DNA from 2 places in the Desulfuromonas sp. TF genome. Region 1 is predicted to be linked to the other one. Evidence: riboswitches for the same ligand, from Rfam matches in the RefSeq annotation. Region 1 holds a riboswitch; the other holds the start of a gene.
What was found. A riboswitch is a leader RNA that binds a small molecule or an ion and turns the genes downstream of it on or off. The one in region 1 is predicted to bind molybdenum cofactor.
Positions count from the first base shown of each region.

Region 2: it holds a riboswitch for molybdenum cofactor, as region 1 does, so the genes downstream of both, DTF_RS0110630 (ABC transporter permease) here and DTF_RS0115165 (aldehyde ferredoxin oxidoreductase family protein) in region 1, are expected to answer to the same signal.

Region 1 covers NZ_KI421422.1:34,751-41,882, reverse strand. The annotation lists gene mftF (mycofactocin biosynthesis glycosyltransferase MftF) at 1-1,020, shown strand, start outside; molybdenum cofactor riboswitch at 1,294-1,411, shown strand; gene DTF_RS0115165 (aldehyde ferredoxin oxidoreductase family protein) at 1,431-3,167, shown strand; gene DTF_RS0115160 (hypothetical protein) at 3,279-3,506, shown strand; gene DTF_RS23830 (hypothetical protein) at 3,518-4,153, shown strand; gene DTF_RS0115150 (MoaD/ThiS family protein) at 4,157-4,381, shown strand; gene DTF_RS0115145 (HesA/MoeB/ThiF family protein) at 4,386-5,198, shown strand; gene DTF_RS0115140 (radical SAM protein) at 5,236-6,351, shown strand; gene DTF_RS0115135 (lyase) at 7,129-7,132, shown strand, end outside.
Region 2 covers NZ_KI421420.1:4,866-11,997, reverse strand. The annotation lists gene DTF_RS0110655 (ATP-binding protein) at 1-1,553, opposite strand, end outside; gene DTF_RS0110650 (iron-containing alcohol dehydrogenase) at 1,646-2,794, opposite strand; gene DTF_RS0110645 (molybdopterin-binding protein) at 2,936-3,148, shown strand; gene glp (gephyrin-like molybdotransferase Glp) at 3,302-4,519, opposite strand; gene DTF_RS0110635 (energy-coupling factor ABC transporter ATP-binding protein) at 4,516-5,214, opposite strand; gene DTF_RS0110630 (ABC transporter permease) at 5,220-5,906, opposite strand; molybdenum cofactor riboswitch at 6,146-6,261, opposite strand; gene DTF_RS0110625 (iron-containing alcohol dehydrogenase) at 6,731-7,132, shown strand, end outside.

The DNA of each region.
Region 1 (7,132 bases):
CTGGTCACCTCGGGGGGAGTGGGAAGGGGGCCTGCGGCGGCGCGCAACACCGGCGCAGGATTTGCCTCCGGGGAAATCCTGGCCTTTATCGATTCCGACTGCACGGCCTCACCCGAGTGGCTGACAGAGCTGATCGGCGCCTTCGAGGACGAGCAGGTCAGCGCCGTGGGCGGCTGGGTGGACGGTCTGCACAGCGCCTCTCCTCTCGACCGCTACGAGGCGGTCATGTCGAGCCTGAACCTCGGCGGCAGGGAGCGCTCAGGCGATGCCGGGGAGGATACCTTTTATCTGCCGAGCTGCAACCTGCTGGTGCGGCGCAGTGCCTTTGCCTCCCTCGGCGGCTTCCGGCAGGAACTCAGGGTCGGGGAGGACGTCGACCTGACCTGGCGGATGCGCGATGCCGGAGGCCGGATCGTCTATCTTCCGCGGGGGCGGGTCTGGCATGAGCACCGCAGCCGGCTGAAGGCTTTCATGAAGCGGCGCTTCGAGTACGGGACTTCGGAAGGGATGCTGCAGAATCTGCACCCGCTTCGCCAGAAGAAGATGGTCTTTCCTCCCGTTCTCGCCCTCATCGTGGGTCTGCTGGCATCGGGTATCGTACTGTTGAACGGCCTTCCCCTCGCCGCGGCCGTGGCCCTGCTGCTGAGCGATGCGGCCCTGGCGCATCGACGGATCGCCCGCCAGGGCATCCCCCTGTCCTATGGGGAGGTTCTTCTGGCCAGGGGCCGGGCGGCGGCGAGCCTGGCCTATTACGCGGGATATCATCTCCTGCGATATTACCTGCTCCCTCTTTCGCTTATGATTGCCCTGTTCCCCTCCCTGGGGATTCCGGCGGCGGCTGTCTTCCTCTGGGTCGGCGGCGTCGACTACCACGTGCGCAGGCCCAAGCTCCTGGTTCCCTTCTTCTTTTTCTACTATCTTCTGGAGCAACTGGCCTACGGCGGCGGGGTACTCTGGGGCTGCATCCGACAAGGAAGCTTCGCCAGCTACCGCATGCGCATCTCTCCGGCCGTTGTCTGATGGATAGGGAAAAAATCACCACAGGGGTAAATATCCCCACCCTGCCGAATGACGGGAGCTCCCCTTTTCGCGGGAAGTGTTTCGAAATTCCCCATCGATATAAGTGAACAGTGTTTGTGATTAACCTGTTGAATCTTTGATATACTGATGCAACACCCTGATAGTGCGAGATATAAATTTGTAAACCGATGTTCTGTTATGTGGCATCCACATTGCATCAAAAAAGCTCATCCGGTTGCACTACTGTACGGCCGCTTCGACCGGTGCCTGAACGATATTCGTTATCTCCGAGCCTGGTTGCCTAAAGGTGAATTCCCAAGGCGAAAGGCCTAAGGGTAGGGCCGGAAACGGCTTTGCCTCCCTGGTGGAAAGGAGAAGTCGTAAACAGTGGCAAGAAAGGAAATTTGGAAATGGACAAGATAGTCAGAATCGACATGGGGGCCAAGGGCGGTCCGAAGATTACCACGGAGCCGGTCGGCGAATATGCCGGTCTGGGCGGCCGTGCCACGACCTCATTGATCATCAACAAGGAAGTCCATCCCCTGTGCCATCCCCTCGGCGCCGAAAATAAGCTGGTGATCGCTCCCGGGATGCTCAGCGGCAGCACCGGAGCCATGACGGGCCGCCTTTCGGTCGGCTGCAAGAGCCCGCTGACCGGCACCATCAAGGAATCCAATGCCGGAGGCCAGGCTGCCCAGGTGCTGGCCCGGATCGGCTATGCCGCCATCATTCTGGAAGGCAAGCCGGAAGGGGACGACCTCTACAAGATCATCGTCAACAAGGACGGGGTGAAGGTCGAAGTCGACAACAGCCTGAAGCTGCTCGACAACTACCCGACGGTTGCCAAACTGCGCGAGCAGTACGGCGACAAAGTCGCCTACATGTCCATCGGCTCGGCCGGCGAGCGGCTGCTGTTGGGCTCTTCCATCGCCTGCACCGACCCGGAACTGCGTCCCACCCGGCACTGCGGCCGCGGCGGCGTCGGCGCGGTCATGGGCTCGAAAAAGGTCAAGGCGATCATCCTCGACGATGCCGGCATGAAGCATCGCGCCCCGAAGGACCCTGAGAAGTACCGAGACGCCAACCGCAAGTTCGTCGAGGGTCTGCGCAAGCATCCGGTCACCGGCGAGGGGCTGCCCGCGTACGGCACCAACGTGCTGACCAACGTCCTTAACGAGGCCGGCGGCTATCCGACTTACAACTTCAAAACCGGGGTCTTCCCCACCGGTGCCAAGCTCAGCGGCGAAGCCCTGGCCGAGCTGGAGATCAAGCGCGGCGGGACCGCCACCCACGGCTGCCACCGCGGCTGCGTCATCCAGTGTTCGGGTATCTACAACGACAAGGACGGCCATTACCTCACCAAGCAGCCGGAATACGAGACGGTCTGGGCCCACGGCGGCAACTGCGGCATCGACGACCTCGACACCGTCGCCAAGCTCGACTTCATGGACGACAACATCGGTCTCGACACCATCGAAATGGGCGCCACCATCGGCGTCGCCATGGATGCCGGGCTGATCGAGTTCGGCGACAAGGAAGGCGCCATCCGGCTGATGGAAGAGGTCGGCAAGGGGACGCCTCTGGGACGCATCCTTGGCTGCGGCGCGGGGATCACCGGCAAGGTGTTCGGCGTCGAGAAGGTGCCGGTGGTCAAGAACCAGGCCATTCCGGCCTACGATCCGCGTCCCATCCAGGGGATCGGCGTGACCTACGCCACCACCACCATGGGCGCCGACCACACGGCCGGCTACGCCATCGCCACCAACATCCTCAAGGTCGGCGGCGACGTCGATCCGCTGAAGACCGAGGGGCAGGTGGAGCTTTCCCGCAACCTGCAGATCGCCACGGCGGCCATCGACTCCACCGGCATGTGCCTGTTCATCGCCTTCGCGATCATGGACCAGCCCGAGACCTTCCAGGCGCTGCTCGACATGCTCAACGCCTTCTACGGCACCGAGCTTACGGCCGACGGCGTGGTGGATCTCGGCAAGAAGGTCCTCTCCGCCGAACGCGACTTCAACAAGCGCGCCGGTTTTTCCAAGGAGGACGACCGGCTGCCGCGCTTCTTCTATACCGACCCGATCGCGCCCCACAACCAGGTATTCTCCATGAAGGACGAGGAGCTGGACGAAGTGTTCAACTGGTAAAGCAGACCCGCGCGGGGGCGGGTTTGAATCCGCCCCCGCGATCTTCCATTGGAATCATGAGAATGTTATAGTTGTCGAACACATGTTATCGTTCCCCCTCCAGGAGGACTCTTGCTGCTGGAACAGCTGGTGGAAAAAGCCGGACAGACTCCGGAATATGACTGGAAAGCCTATTATCGATGGCTGTTCGGCGAGCTCGCCGGACGGGAGGTTGACGGGTATGCCTCCTGGCTCTGCCCCCAATGCTGCACCGTCAATATCGTCCAACTGCCGGCGCGCTACGGAACCTGCCGCGGGTGCAACCTGAGCCACCTGGCCGGTGATCCCATCGAAGGATAATTCCTGAGCTCATGGTTAAAGAGAACCGCAGCACAAGTATCAACCTCGTATTCGCGCCCCGGCGTCCGGGAGATCCGGATCCAATTCGGTGGTTTTTCCCTCTGTTGCAGCAGGGATTCACCATCCGGGCGCGGGTCGGGTTCAGCATCCGGGAACTCCTCTGCGAACAGTTCGGAATCCGGCCCGACTACCTGAGCGGCCGGATCACCACCATATTTCTCAATTCCAGGGCCATCGACGATCCCGCATCGAGCCGGATCGCCGCCGGGGCCACCCTGGCGCTTTCGGCCGCCATGCCCGGACTGGTCGGGGCGACCATGCGGTGCGGCGGCTACTACTCCGCCATGCGCAGCGACATCACCCACCATGACTTCGCCGGTGACGGCGCGCAGGGAAACGGCGAGATCAGAGTCAAGCTGTTCAACCTGCTGATGGCCGAACTCGGACCCGGTTTCCTGGCCAGGGGGATACGGCTTCCCGCCCCGGATCTCGCGGAGTTCCTGGCCGCCCAGCCGCAGGGGTTCTGGGAAGGGTGCCGTTCAATCCTGCTGGAGGGGCGCACCGCCGACCCGGGGCTTCTCGAGGAATCACTCCGGAGCGCCCCGGCCGATGAATCCGTCGCTCTGCGCGTCCTATTCGAGGAGTAAATCATGGAGATTACCGTCAAGCTCTTTGCCACTTTCCGCACCGGCCGATTCACCCTCGAAAACCGGGAATACCCCGAAGGGACGACGGTGCGGCAGATCGTGCGGGAGCTGGAGATCCCGGAGTCGGAACTCGGCATTCTCCTGGTCAATAGCCGGCATGTCGATCTGGAACGGATTATGGCCGACGGCGAAACCCTGGCCATTTTCCCCCTGCTGGGAGGAGGGTGAAGCGATGGTGAGAGAATTTCTGGCCGAGCACGCGGACGGCGACCTGTTGCCCTGGCTCCGGCAGGCGGAGGCGATGGCGCGCTTCGACCTGTCCTGCCCCGCCGTCGAAGAGGCGGCCCTTGAGGCCGGATACCTCCCGGCCCGCTATCAGCGCAACCGGCACATGATTTCCCTCCCCCAGCAGCTGAAACTCTTTCGAAGCAAGGCGGCGGTGGTCGGGTGCGGTGGCTTGGGGGGATATATCCTCGAAGAGCTGGCCCGGCTAGGGGTGGGGCGCATCACGGCGATCGATCCCGACGTCTTTGAGGAGCACAATCTCAACAGGCAGCTTCTCTCTTCGGTCGAGAACCTGGGCCAGGCGAAGGTCGATGCGGCCGAGGCGCGAATCCGCCAGATCAACCCGGCGGTTCGGCTGTTGCCCGTCCGGGAGGCGTTCAGCCGCGAGAACGGCGCGAATCTCTTCGACGGCATGGACGTGGTCATCGATGCCGTGGACAGCATTCCGGTGCGCCTGGAGCTGGCCGAGGTCTGCGACCGCCTGAAGATTCCCCTGGTTCACGGGGCCATCGCCGGATGGTACGGACACATCACCACCGTCTATCCCGGCGAGGACAGCGTCGCGAAGATCTACCGTCACTTCAAGGGAGGGAAGGGGATCGAGCAGAAGCTCGGCAATCCCTCCTTCACACCGGCGGTGGTCGCCAGCCTGGAGGCTGCCGAAGCCTGCAAGGTGCTCCTCGGCGAAGGAACGCTCCTGCGCAACCGCAAGCTTTCCATCAACCTCCACGATATGGAGATCGAGGAAGTCACCTTTTGATCTTTTCCTGACCTGCTCCAGACTCGAGGCCGCACCGATGCCGATTCGACCCGAAGCAGAGAGGTCGGCCGTCGAGACACTCCGAAGGGCCGGCCTCAAGCTCCCGAAGACCCTTTTCCTGGCGATCTCCGGGGACTGCAACCTGCACTGCGCCCACTGCCTGGTTGAGAGTCCCCGTCCCGGGCATGTGCCTGTCGCCGAGGTCCGCAGAGTGGTCGAAGAGTTTCTGGCCCTGGGAGGTGAGGAGATCTGTCTGACCGGCGGCGAGCCCCTCACCCGACCCGACTGGTTCGATCTCGTCTCCGACCTCTGCCGCCAGCCGTCGCTCCGCTCCCTTCGTCTGCAGACCAACGCCACCCTTCTGACCCACCGCGATGCCGACGCCCTGCGTTCCCTGCGTTTCGAGGGGCTCTCCTTCCAGATCAGTCTGGAAGGGGGAACGCCGGCAACCCATGACGAAATCCGCGGAGAAGGCGCCTTCGCGGCGGCCCTGGCCGGACTGGACTGCCTGGTCGAAAGCGGCTTCGGCCGCAAGATCACGATCAACTTCACCGAGATGCGCCACAACATGGCGGAGATTCCCGGCCTGCTCTATCTGGCGGACTGGTTCGGGGTGAAGGAGGTCGTCGGTTCGACCCTGGTTTCCCACGGCCGGGCCTCCGGTTCCCCCTTCCAGCCGCCGCTCCCCTCCCAGTACACCGATCTGCTCGACCGTTACCGGCACGATGCGGAATTCCGGAAGCTGTACGACAAGCTGGGCAGGTTCTCCGCCATCGAATGGTGGCTCGGCCGCGATCAGGGGACATCGGGCTGCTGTTCCTTCGTCGAAACCCTCTATCTCACCGCCGACGGCCGGCTCTTTCCCTGCGCCCTGCTGCACTCGGAAGCCTTCGCCGCCCCTGGAGCATTCGAGCGGCCCCTGTCCGAGACGATCGCCAAAGCCGTTCCTCTCTGGAGCGGGCTGCTCGAAGCCTGCCGCCACCGGGCCGAAACGATCGAGACCTGCCGGGGGTGCCCGGCGAAAGGGCACTGCGGCGGAGGATGTCCGGCCCGGGCCCTCCTCGTCCATGGGGATCTGAGTTCTCCGGAGGATCGGTGCGAGCTTAGGAAGGCCGTGTTTGGCTGGAGGCCGCATGGGGAAGAGGCGGAGTGAGCCGGGGATTGAATCGGCCCGATGAAATTCTAAGTCACTTTGGCGTTGTCCTTAAAGAATACCTCTGTGCTGAATCATAAGGATATCTGAGACAAAATAAGGCCCGCCTGAAACCAGGTCGGGCGTTTTCGTATGTCTCAGGAAACTTGAGAGTTTGCTTGAGGGTTATTGAAGAATGAGGGCGACCGAGCTGCAGTCGTCACTACTGCCCGGTCGCCCCTTTTGTCCTGCCAAGAAACCAGACCCTCCCCGGCCCTTGGTGTGGTGAATTTACCATGCAATATGACCAGCCAACAAGCAATAATGGGTTCGTCCTCTAGAAAAGCATTGGGGGAGAGGTAGCGCCCAGAGAGGCAGCGCCCATTTTGACTTCAACTGCAAACTATTGTAAAATAACATAAATATTTACAGGAAGCTGGACGCAGCTTCCTTTTTGCCCTGGGGACGTACCCTCCTGATCTCCAGGGTTTTTTTTTATCTGGCCGTTGACAAAATGCCCCCCATTGACCCGGTATGGGACGGCCTTCTTGCTTTAAACAAGGCCGTCCTTAGAAAAGGACAAGAGTCATAATTTGCTAACGAGTTGCTTCATGCGTTCCTTTAACCATTCCCTGTCGCGGGCCGATTCAGCCGGCCGGCCCTTCGAGCCCCCGAACGGCCCGGGCCCCGGGCGGCAAATTGCACCCGATTGTCCGCCTTGTTAAAATTGGAGGAAGGAAACTTGCGCGGATCTGGGCAGCAATAGTGCTTCCACCGGGTAAATGAAAGGAGCAATCCATGT
Region 2 (7,132 bases), on a different contig from region 1:
GAAAGGCCCAGGCCGGTTCCCCTGGTCGCCTCTTTGCTGGTGTAGAAGGGCGTGAAAATCTTTTTCAGGTCCTCCTCTTCAATCCCCGTTCCGTTGTCCCGTACACTCAGCACCACGGACTTTCCCCCCCCCTCCCCGCGAAGGAAGGTGGAAACTTCGATGATTTTTTCCTCATGCTCGGTTTCCGTCAGAGCATCCCGGGCGTTGACCAGGAGGTTGGTCAGCACCTGCTGTATCTGGGGGCCGTTGGCGAGCATCTTCGGCAGGTCGGGGTTCAGGCGCTCGACAATGCGGATCTGGTTGCGATTGATCTGGTACTGAATAAGGCTCAGCACCCGCTCCACCTCGGCGTTGAGGTCGATCTCCGTCGCTGGAAGCTGATCCTGGCGGGAGAAGGTCAGCAGGTTCTGGATGATCCGCTTGCAGCGCAGGCCGCAGTTGATGATGTCGGAGAGGACCTCGGCTTTATCGTCGAGGGCCTCATCACGCAGTTCCCGGGCCAGCATCTGTCCGGTGCCGATGATGACGGTCATCGGACTGTTGAGCTCATGGGCAACCCCGGCGGCCATTTCGCCGAGGGCGGCCAGCTTGGCCGAATGGACCAGCTGTGCCTCCATCTTGGTCTTGCGGGTGACATCCTTGAGGATGATGGTCACCGCCGCCAGCTGCTTCTCCTCGTTGAGGACCGGATAATAGGAGAGATCGAGGAGCAGTCCGGACTCGGTCTGCCAGCGCTGGAAAACCGGCTTGCCGGTCCGCTGGACCTCCTTGATAGGGCATTCGGGGCAGGGATCGGTGCGGCCGTGGAGCCTGGCAAAGCACTTGTTGCCGAGCGCGCGGTTCCAGGAATCGCTCATCTCAGGCGGCAGTCGGCCGTTGTGGAGCAGGACGTTGTAGTCTGTGTCGACCAGAAAGATCGGATCGGTCACCGCCTTGAAGGTTTCCTCCCACTCCTTCTTCGCCCGCGAGACCTGCTTGTAGAGACGGGCGTTCTGAATGCTGATCGACAGTTGGTCGGCCAGATGCTGAATGAAGCTGAGATCCGTCTCGCTGTAGGCTGACTCGACGGCGCTGGCGACGATGAGGGCGCCGATCACCTCTTCCCGCTTGAACATCGGCGCCACCGCCAACGTCCGCAAAGGGTCGGGGTACCGAGGATCGATCCGGACATGACCGAGTTCCTCCGGCGTCAACCGGAAGATCTCCGCTTTTTTACTGCGGATGACGTTCAGCGAAGGAGATTGGGCCGGGAAGTCGTCAATCCGGCAGAAATCCTCCGGCATCATCGCCTTGAGCGTCAGATTTCCCTCCTTCACCGTGACCAGACCGAGAAAGTCGCAGGGGAGGGTCTGAGGCAGCTTGACGAAAGCCCGCCCGATGATGTCGGAGAACGACATGTCGATATTGATGTCCCGGGCCAGCTGATGGAGGATCTCCAGGCGTTTGTTCTGTGTGAGAACCTCCTGGTTGCGCTTTTTCAGCTCGACATAGTAGTTGAGCTTGGAGGAGTCGACACCGGTCAGCTGTTCGAGCAGTTTTTCCCTGTTTTTCATAAATCCAAGCTGTAAGCTGGAAGCTGTAAGCTGTAAGCCAGAAGCTTTTAATCTTAAAGCTTGCAGCTTACAGCTTATAGCTTGCGTTTGTTTTACATCGCTTTGCGGAAAATGGCTTCGATGTCCTCCAGCGTCGCGTTGCGCGGATTGGTCACCAGGCAGGCGTCCTTCATGGCGTTGCGGCTCAGCAGGGGGATGAATTTCTCTTCCAGTCCGATATCCCCCAGTCCCTTGGCGAGACCGATGTCGGCGATGAGCCGGCGGATCGCCTCGATGGAGCGTCCGGCGGCGTCGGCAAGATCCAGCCCGCGCACATCCTCTCCCAGGGCGACGGCGATCTCCCTGAACCGCTCGGGGCAGGCGGGCAGGTTGAACTCCATGACGTGGGGGAGAATAGAGGCGTTGGTCTCGCCGTGATGCCGGTCGATGAGCCCGTCGACCTGGTGGGTCATGGCGTGGGTGGCGCCGAGAATAGCATTGGAAAAAGCGATCCCGGCGGTCAGGCTGGCCATGGCCATGTTGGTGTTGGCCTCCATGTCCCCTCGGTCCGCCACCGCCTGGCGCAAATTCCGGGAAATGAGTTCGATCGCCTTCAGGGCATGGATGTCGGTCAGGGGGGTGGATGCCAGAGAGACGTAGGACTCAATGCCGTGGGTCAGGGCGTCCAGTCCCGTGGCCGCCGCCAGCACGGCGTCCTTGGTCTTGAGCAGCTCCGGGTCGACGATGGCGATGTCGGGCACCAGCGACTTGGAGATGATGGACATCTTCAGCTTGCGGGCGGTATCGACGATGATGGCGAATTGGCTCACCTCCGAGCCGGCCCCGGCGGTGCTGGGGGCGATCAGCATCGGCGGCAGCGGCCGTATGATCCGGTTGATCCCCTCGTAGTCCTGAAGAGTGCCGCCGTTGCTGGCCAGGATGGCGACCGCCTTGGCCACGTCCGTGGGGCTGCCGCCGCCCACGGCGACGATGGCGTCGCAGCCGGAAGCCGTATACCTCAAGGCCCCCTCGGTAACCTCGCAGTCCTTTGGATTCGTCGTGAGGGAGGAGAAGATTTCGGTTTCCAGGCCGGAGGCATGCAGGTAGTGCAGAGCCTGATCGACCCAGCCGGCATGGATCACATCCTCATCGCTGACCAAAAAGACCTTCGATGCACCTATGCGCGCTGCGCTTTCGCCGATCTGACTCAGGGAGCCCCGGCCGAAGATGATCTCGGGTGTGACGAATTTACTGATGTTCACGGCATCTCCTGTTGATCAAGATATCATACCTGCCGGTTGGGAGTCATTTCCGGCGCGTTCGAGAGCGCCCTCGTTGTAAAGTGCTTTCCCCTTGATATGGTTTGAGCAAGAGGGAAACACTTTTCGGAACGGAGGAGCGAAATGAAACTGAGCGCACGCAATTGCCTCAAGGGGACGATAAAGAAAATCGTGGCCGGCGCGGTCAACTCGGAGATATTCCTCGAATTGCCCGGAGGCGTCACCATCACCTCCATCGTCACCAAGGATGCGGTGGAGGCCCTGAATCTTAAGGAAGGTAAGGAAGCTTACGCCGTGATCAAGGCTTCCAACGTCATGCTGGCGGTCGATCACTAAAGGAGCTGATGAAAAACGCCCATCTGCTGCGTTGTCCTCATCATTCGTCAACGACGTACCTTGCAGGTACGCCTTATTCCGAAGGATTTCGTCCGCCTTGCACCTGGGCATTTTTGATCAGCCCTGAAACATGGGTGCACAGCCACTATTCGCCTATTTCTCCAGCATCGCCACTTCTTCGCGCAGGATCTGTAAATCCACTTCGGTGCCGGCAGGCAAAAAGGAGGCCTCCTGCGGCAGGACGGCCAGTCCGTTGGCATTGACCATCGTCCGCAGGATGCCGGTGTGCTGGTCGCCGGCCGTGGAGGCGATGTAGCGCCCTTCCTTTATCTCCACCCTCACCCGTATGAAATTGACCTTGCCGGGCTTCTTCCTGGCGTCCTCTTTCAGGGTCGCCTTCACGAAGGGGCGCACCACCCGGCGATGCCCCATCATTCTCAGCAGGGCCGGCCTGACGAACTCCTCGAAGGTGATCATGGTGGAGACCGGGTTGCCGGGGAGGGAGAAGACGGGGGTGCGGTCCTTGAGGGCGAAGGCGGTCGGCCCTCCCGGCTTGATGGCGACCTTCCAGAAGAGCTGCTTCACCCCAAGATCGGCCAGCACGTCGCGGACGAAGTCGCGGTCTCCGGCGGACACCCCGGCCGAGGTGATCAGGGCGTCGCAGGAGAGCCCCTCGGCCAGTTTCTTCCGGTGATCTTCGGGAGTGTCGAGGGCGATGCCGAGCATCACCGGCTCGCCCCCGCACTCCCGCACCGCGGCAGCAAGGGAGAAGGAATTCGAGTTGATGATCTTACCCTCCGCCGGCGCCTGCCCAAGCTCGATGAGCTCGTCCCCCGTGGAAAGAATGGCGACGCGCGCCCGGCGATGAACGGGGACCATCACCATTCCCATGGACGCGAGCATGCTGACCTCGGGGGGGCGAATCACGGTGGCGGCCGGGATGATCACGTCTCCCGGGGAGACGTCCTCGCCGCGGAAGCGGATATGCTGCCGGAGGGTCACGGGCGCCAGAATTCGCACCGTCTCCCCCGACTCCTCCGCCTCTTCGAAAGGAACCACGGCATCGCACTGCGGTGGAATGGGCGCCCCGGTCATGATCTTGACCGCACCGCCGGAGACCACGGCCGGCTCGGGACGGCCTCCGGCTGGGATGTAGCCGGTGATCACGAGGGGTTCTCCGCTTTCGCAGTCGGCGGCACGTACGGCGAACCCGTCCATGGCCGAGTTGTCGCTGAGGGGCATGTGCCAGGGGGCGATGACATCTTCGGCCAGGACCCGCCCGGAGGCATCGAGAAGCGGCACCCGTTCAACTCCGAGGGTAGGGACGTTTTCCAGGATCAGGGAACGGGCATCTTCGAAACGGATGGTCATGAGGAACTCTCCATTGTGCGGAACTTGGAAGGCGGAACGGCTGCCGCTACCAGGCGGCCCGCTTCGAGGTGGAGGACCTGTCCCTGTAGTCGGCGGGACTGGTCGATGTCATGGGTCGAGATGATGATGGAGACCCCGGTGCCGGGGAGGGCGGCCAGGCAGCTCTCGAAGAGGGGCAGAGATTCGCGGTCGAGACCGGCCGTCGGCTCGTCGAGGAGGAGGACCTTGGGTTTCAGGACCAGGGCGCGGGCCAGGGCCACCCGCCGCGTCTCTCCGCCTGAGAGGGTGTTTGCGCGGCGGGATTCGAAACCCTCCAGCCCGACTGCCTGCAGAGCCCTGGCGATGCGGTGACGCTGCATATCGCCGCGGATTTCCCGCAGCCGCAGGCCAAAGGCGAGGTTTTCATTGACGGTGGTGTCGAACAGGAAAGGGGACTGTTCGACCAGGGTGATCTGCTGTCTCAGCTTATGTCGCTGCACCGCTCCCTTTACGGCGGCGCCTGCGAACAGGATCTCTCCCCGATCGGGCGGCAGCAGCAGGGCAAGGAGCTGAAGCAAGGTGCTTTTGCCGGCCCCATTGGGACCTGCAAGGAGATGAACCCTTCCGGAGAACAGTTCAAGCCGCTCGATGGTCAGGGCGAAATCCCCGTCCCCGCGGCGATACTCCAGATTGTGTACGGCAAGAATCGATTCCATAGGAGCTATCGCTGCTGCAGCAGGTTCAGAAAAAGATTCACGACAAGCGCCACCGCCATAAGGACGATTCCCAGGGCCAGGCCGAAGGCGAATTCCCCTTTGCTCGTCTCCAGGGCGATGGCGGTGGTCATGGTCCGCGTGTAGCCGCGGATGTTCCCGCCGAGCATCATGGCCACCCCCACCTCGGCGATGACCCGTCCGAAACCGGCGACCACGGCGGCGATGATGCCGAAGCGGATCTCCAGCAGCAACTGCCAGACGGCACGGAAGCGACCCGCCCCGAGGGTCAGGGCCGTCGTCATGATGCGGGGGTCGGCGCCGGCGACCGCCGCCAGGGTGTAGTTGGCGACGATCGGAGCCGCCAGCACCGTCTGGCCGACGATCATCGCCGCCGGGGTGAAGAGCAGGCCCCACGCTCCCAGCGGCCCCTGGCGACTGAGAAGGCCATAGAGGACCAGCCCGATCACCACCGTCGGCAGCGCCATCAGGGTGTTGAGCCCCGTCACCGCCGCCCGTCGCCCGGCGAAGCGGCCGAGGCCGAGGCCGGTGCCGGCGGGAATCCCGATCAGCGCCGCCAGGACGATGGCGCAACCCGAGGTATACACGGAGGTCCAGACAGCATGCACCACCTCCCGGTCGGCGGCTAGGACCATCGCCAGGGCGGCGCGCAGCGATTCGCTCAGGAACTCCATTCAAGACAATCCATCTTGAAAAACAAAGAATAAAAAAGGATGCACTCGCAAAAACTCAGAAGATGGCTAAGCAAAAATTTCGTCCTACAAGGCTTGGTGGTTTTTCAGGGGCGAAGGCATACATCAGGTATGTCGAGGTCCTGAAAAAACGCCGTAACGCCGTAGGGCGAACTTTTTGCGACGCCATCAAAAAGGGCTCTCCCTGGTGGAAGAGCCCTGCCGATTTCGCCTGTACGCACATGCGAAGCCAGAGGTCTCCTTTCCACAATGGGAGGCCGTGCCGTTTCCAGCAGGGCCCGGACCGTCCGCCGTAGGTCTGACCCTTAGGCGGTACGGTTCGGAGTTTTATGTTTTCGCATCAATCAGTTTTGCAATTCTCATGCACAAACCATACGCCATTCTAAAAAATTGTTCTTCTTTTTACCACAAATAAATTCCGATCGAATCACGAAGTCTGTCCGGCAGGGTGTTCCCGTCTGCGGGAGAAAGTCCAGTGGGAAATGGAAATCCGCGGCGCAAACTCGTTTTTTTAGAGTATATGTCGGGTTCCTCACCAAAACCCGATCGGCACAACCAGCTCAAGGGGAACAATAAAGGACGTTTCGTTCCAAAATGGAACCATGAGATCCATGATTGAACAACTAGACATTCTCAGCCATCCCTTCGTTACCGGGTGAGATTTGTTATATATTCAACAGCTTATAGCTGGTTGAGAAAATGGCATTCTTGTTGCTGTATACCCAACCATCGTTTTATTTAATCTGCTTGCGGCGCAGGTCCGGGCAGAACAATGAATTCCCCAACAAAAAAAGGAGAACAGGACAATGGCATTAGCAGACCAGACTTTCGGATTTTTCATCCCTACCGTTTCGCTCATGGGTGTCGGCTCCTCCAAGGAGACCGGCGCGCAGGTGAAGGCACTCGGCGCCAAGAAGGCGCTGCTGGTTACCGACAAGGGAATCTCGGGAATCGGCATGGCCGACCAGATCAAGAAGCAGGTGGAGGAAGCCGGCGTTTCCGTCGTCATATTCGACGGCGCTGAGCCTAATCCCACCGACAAGAACGTGCATGACGGCCTGAAGGTCTATCAGGACGAGAAGTGCGACTCGATCATCTCCCTCGGCGGCGGCAGCTCTCACGACTGCGCCAAAGGGATCGGCATGGTCGCCACCAACGGCGGACACATCCGCGACTGCGAAGGGGTCAACAAAACCATCAAGCCGATG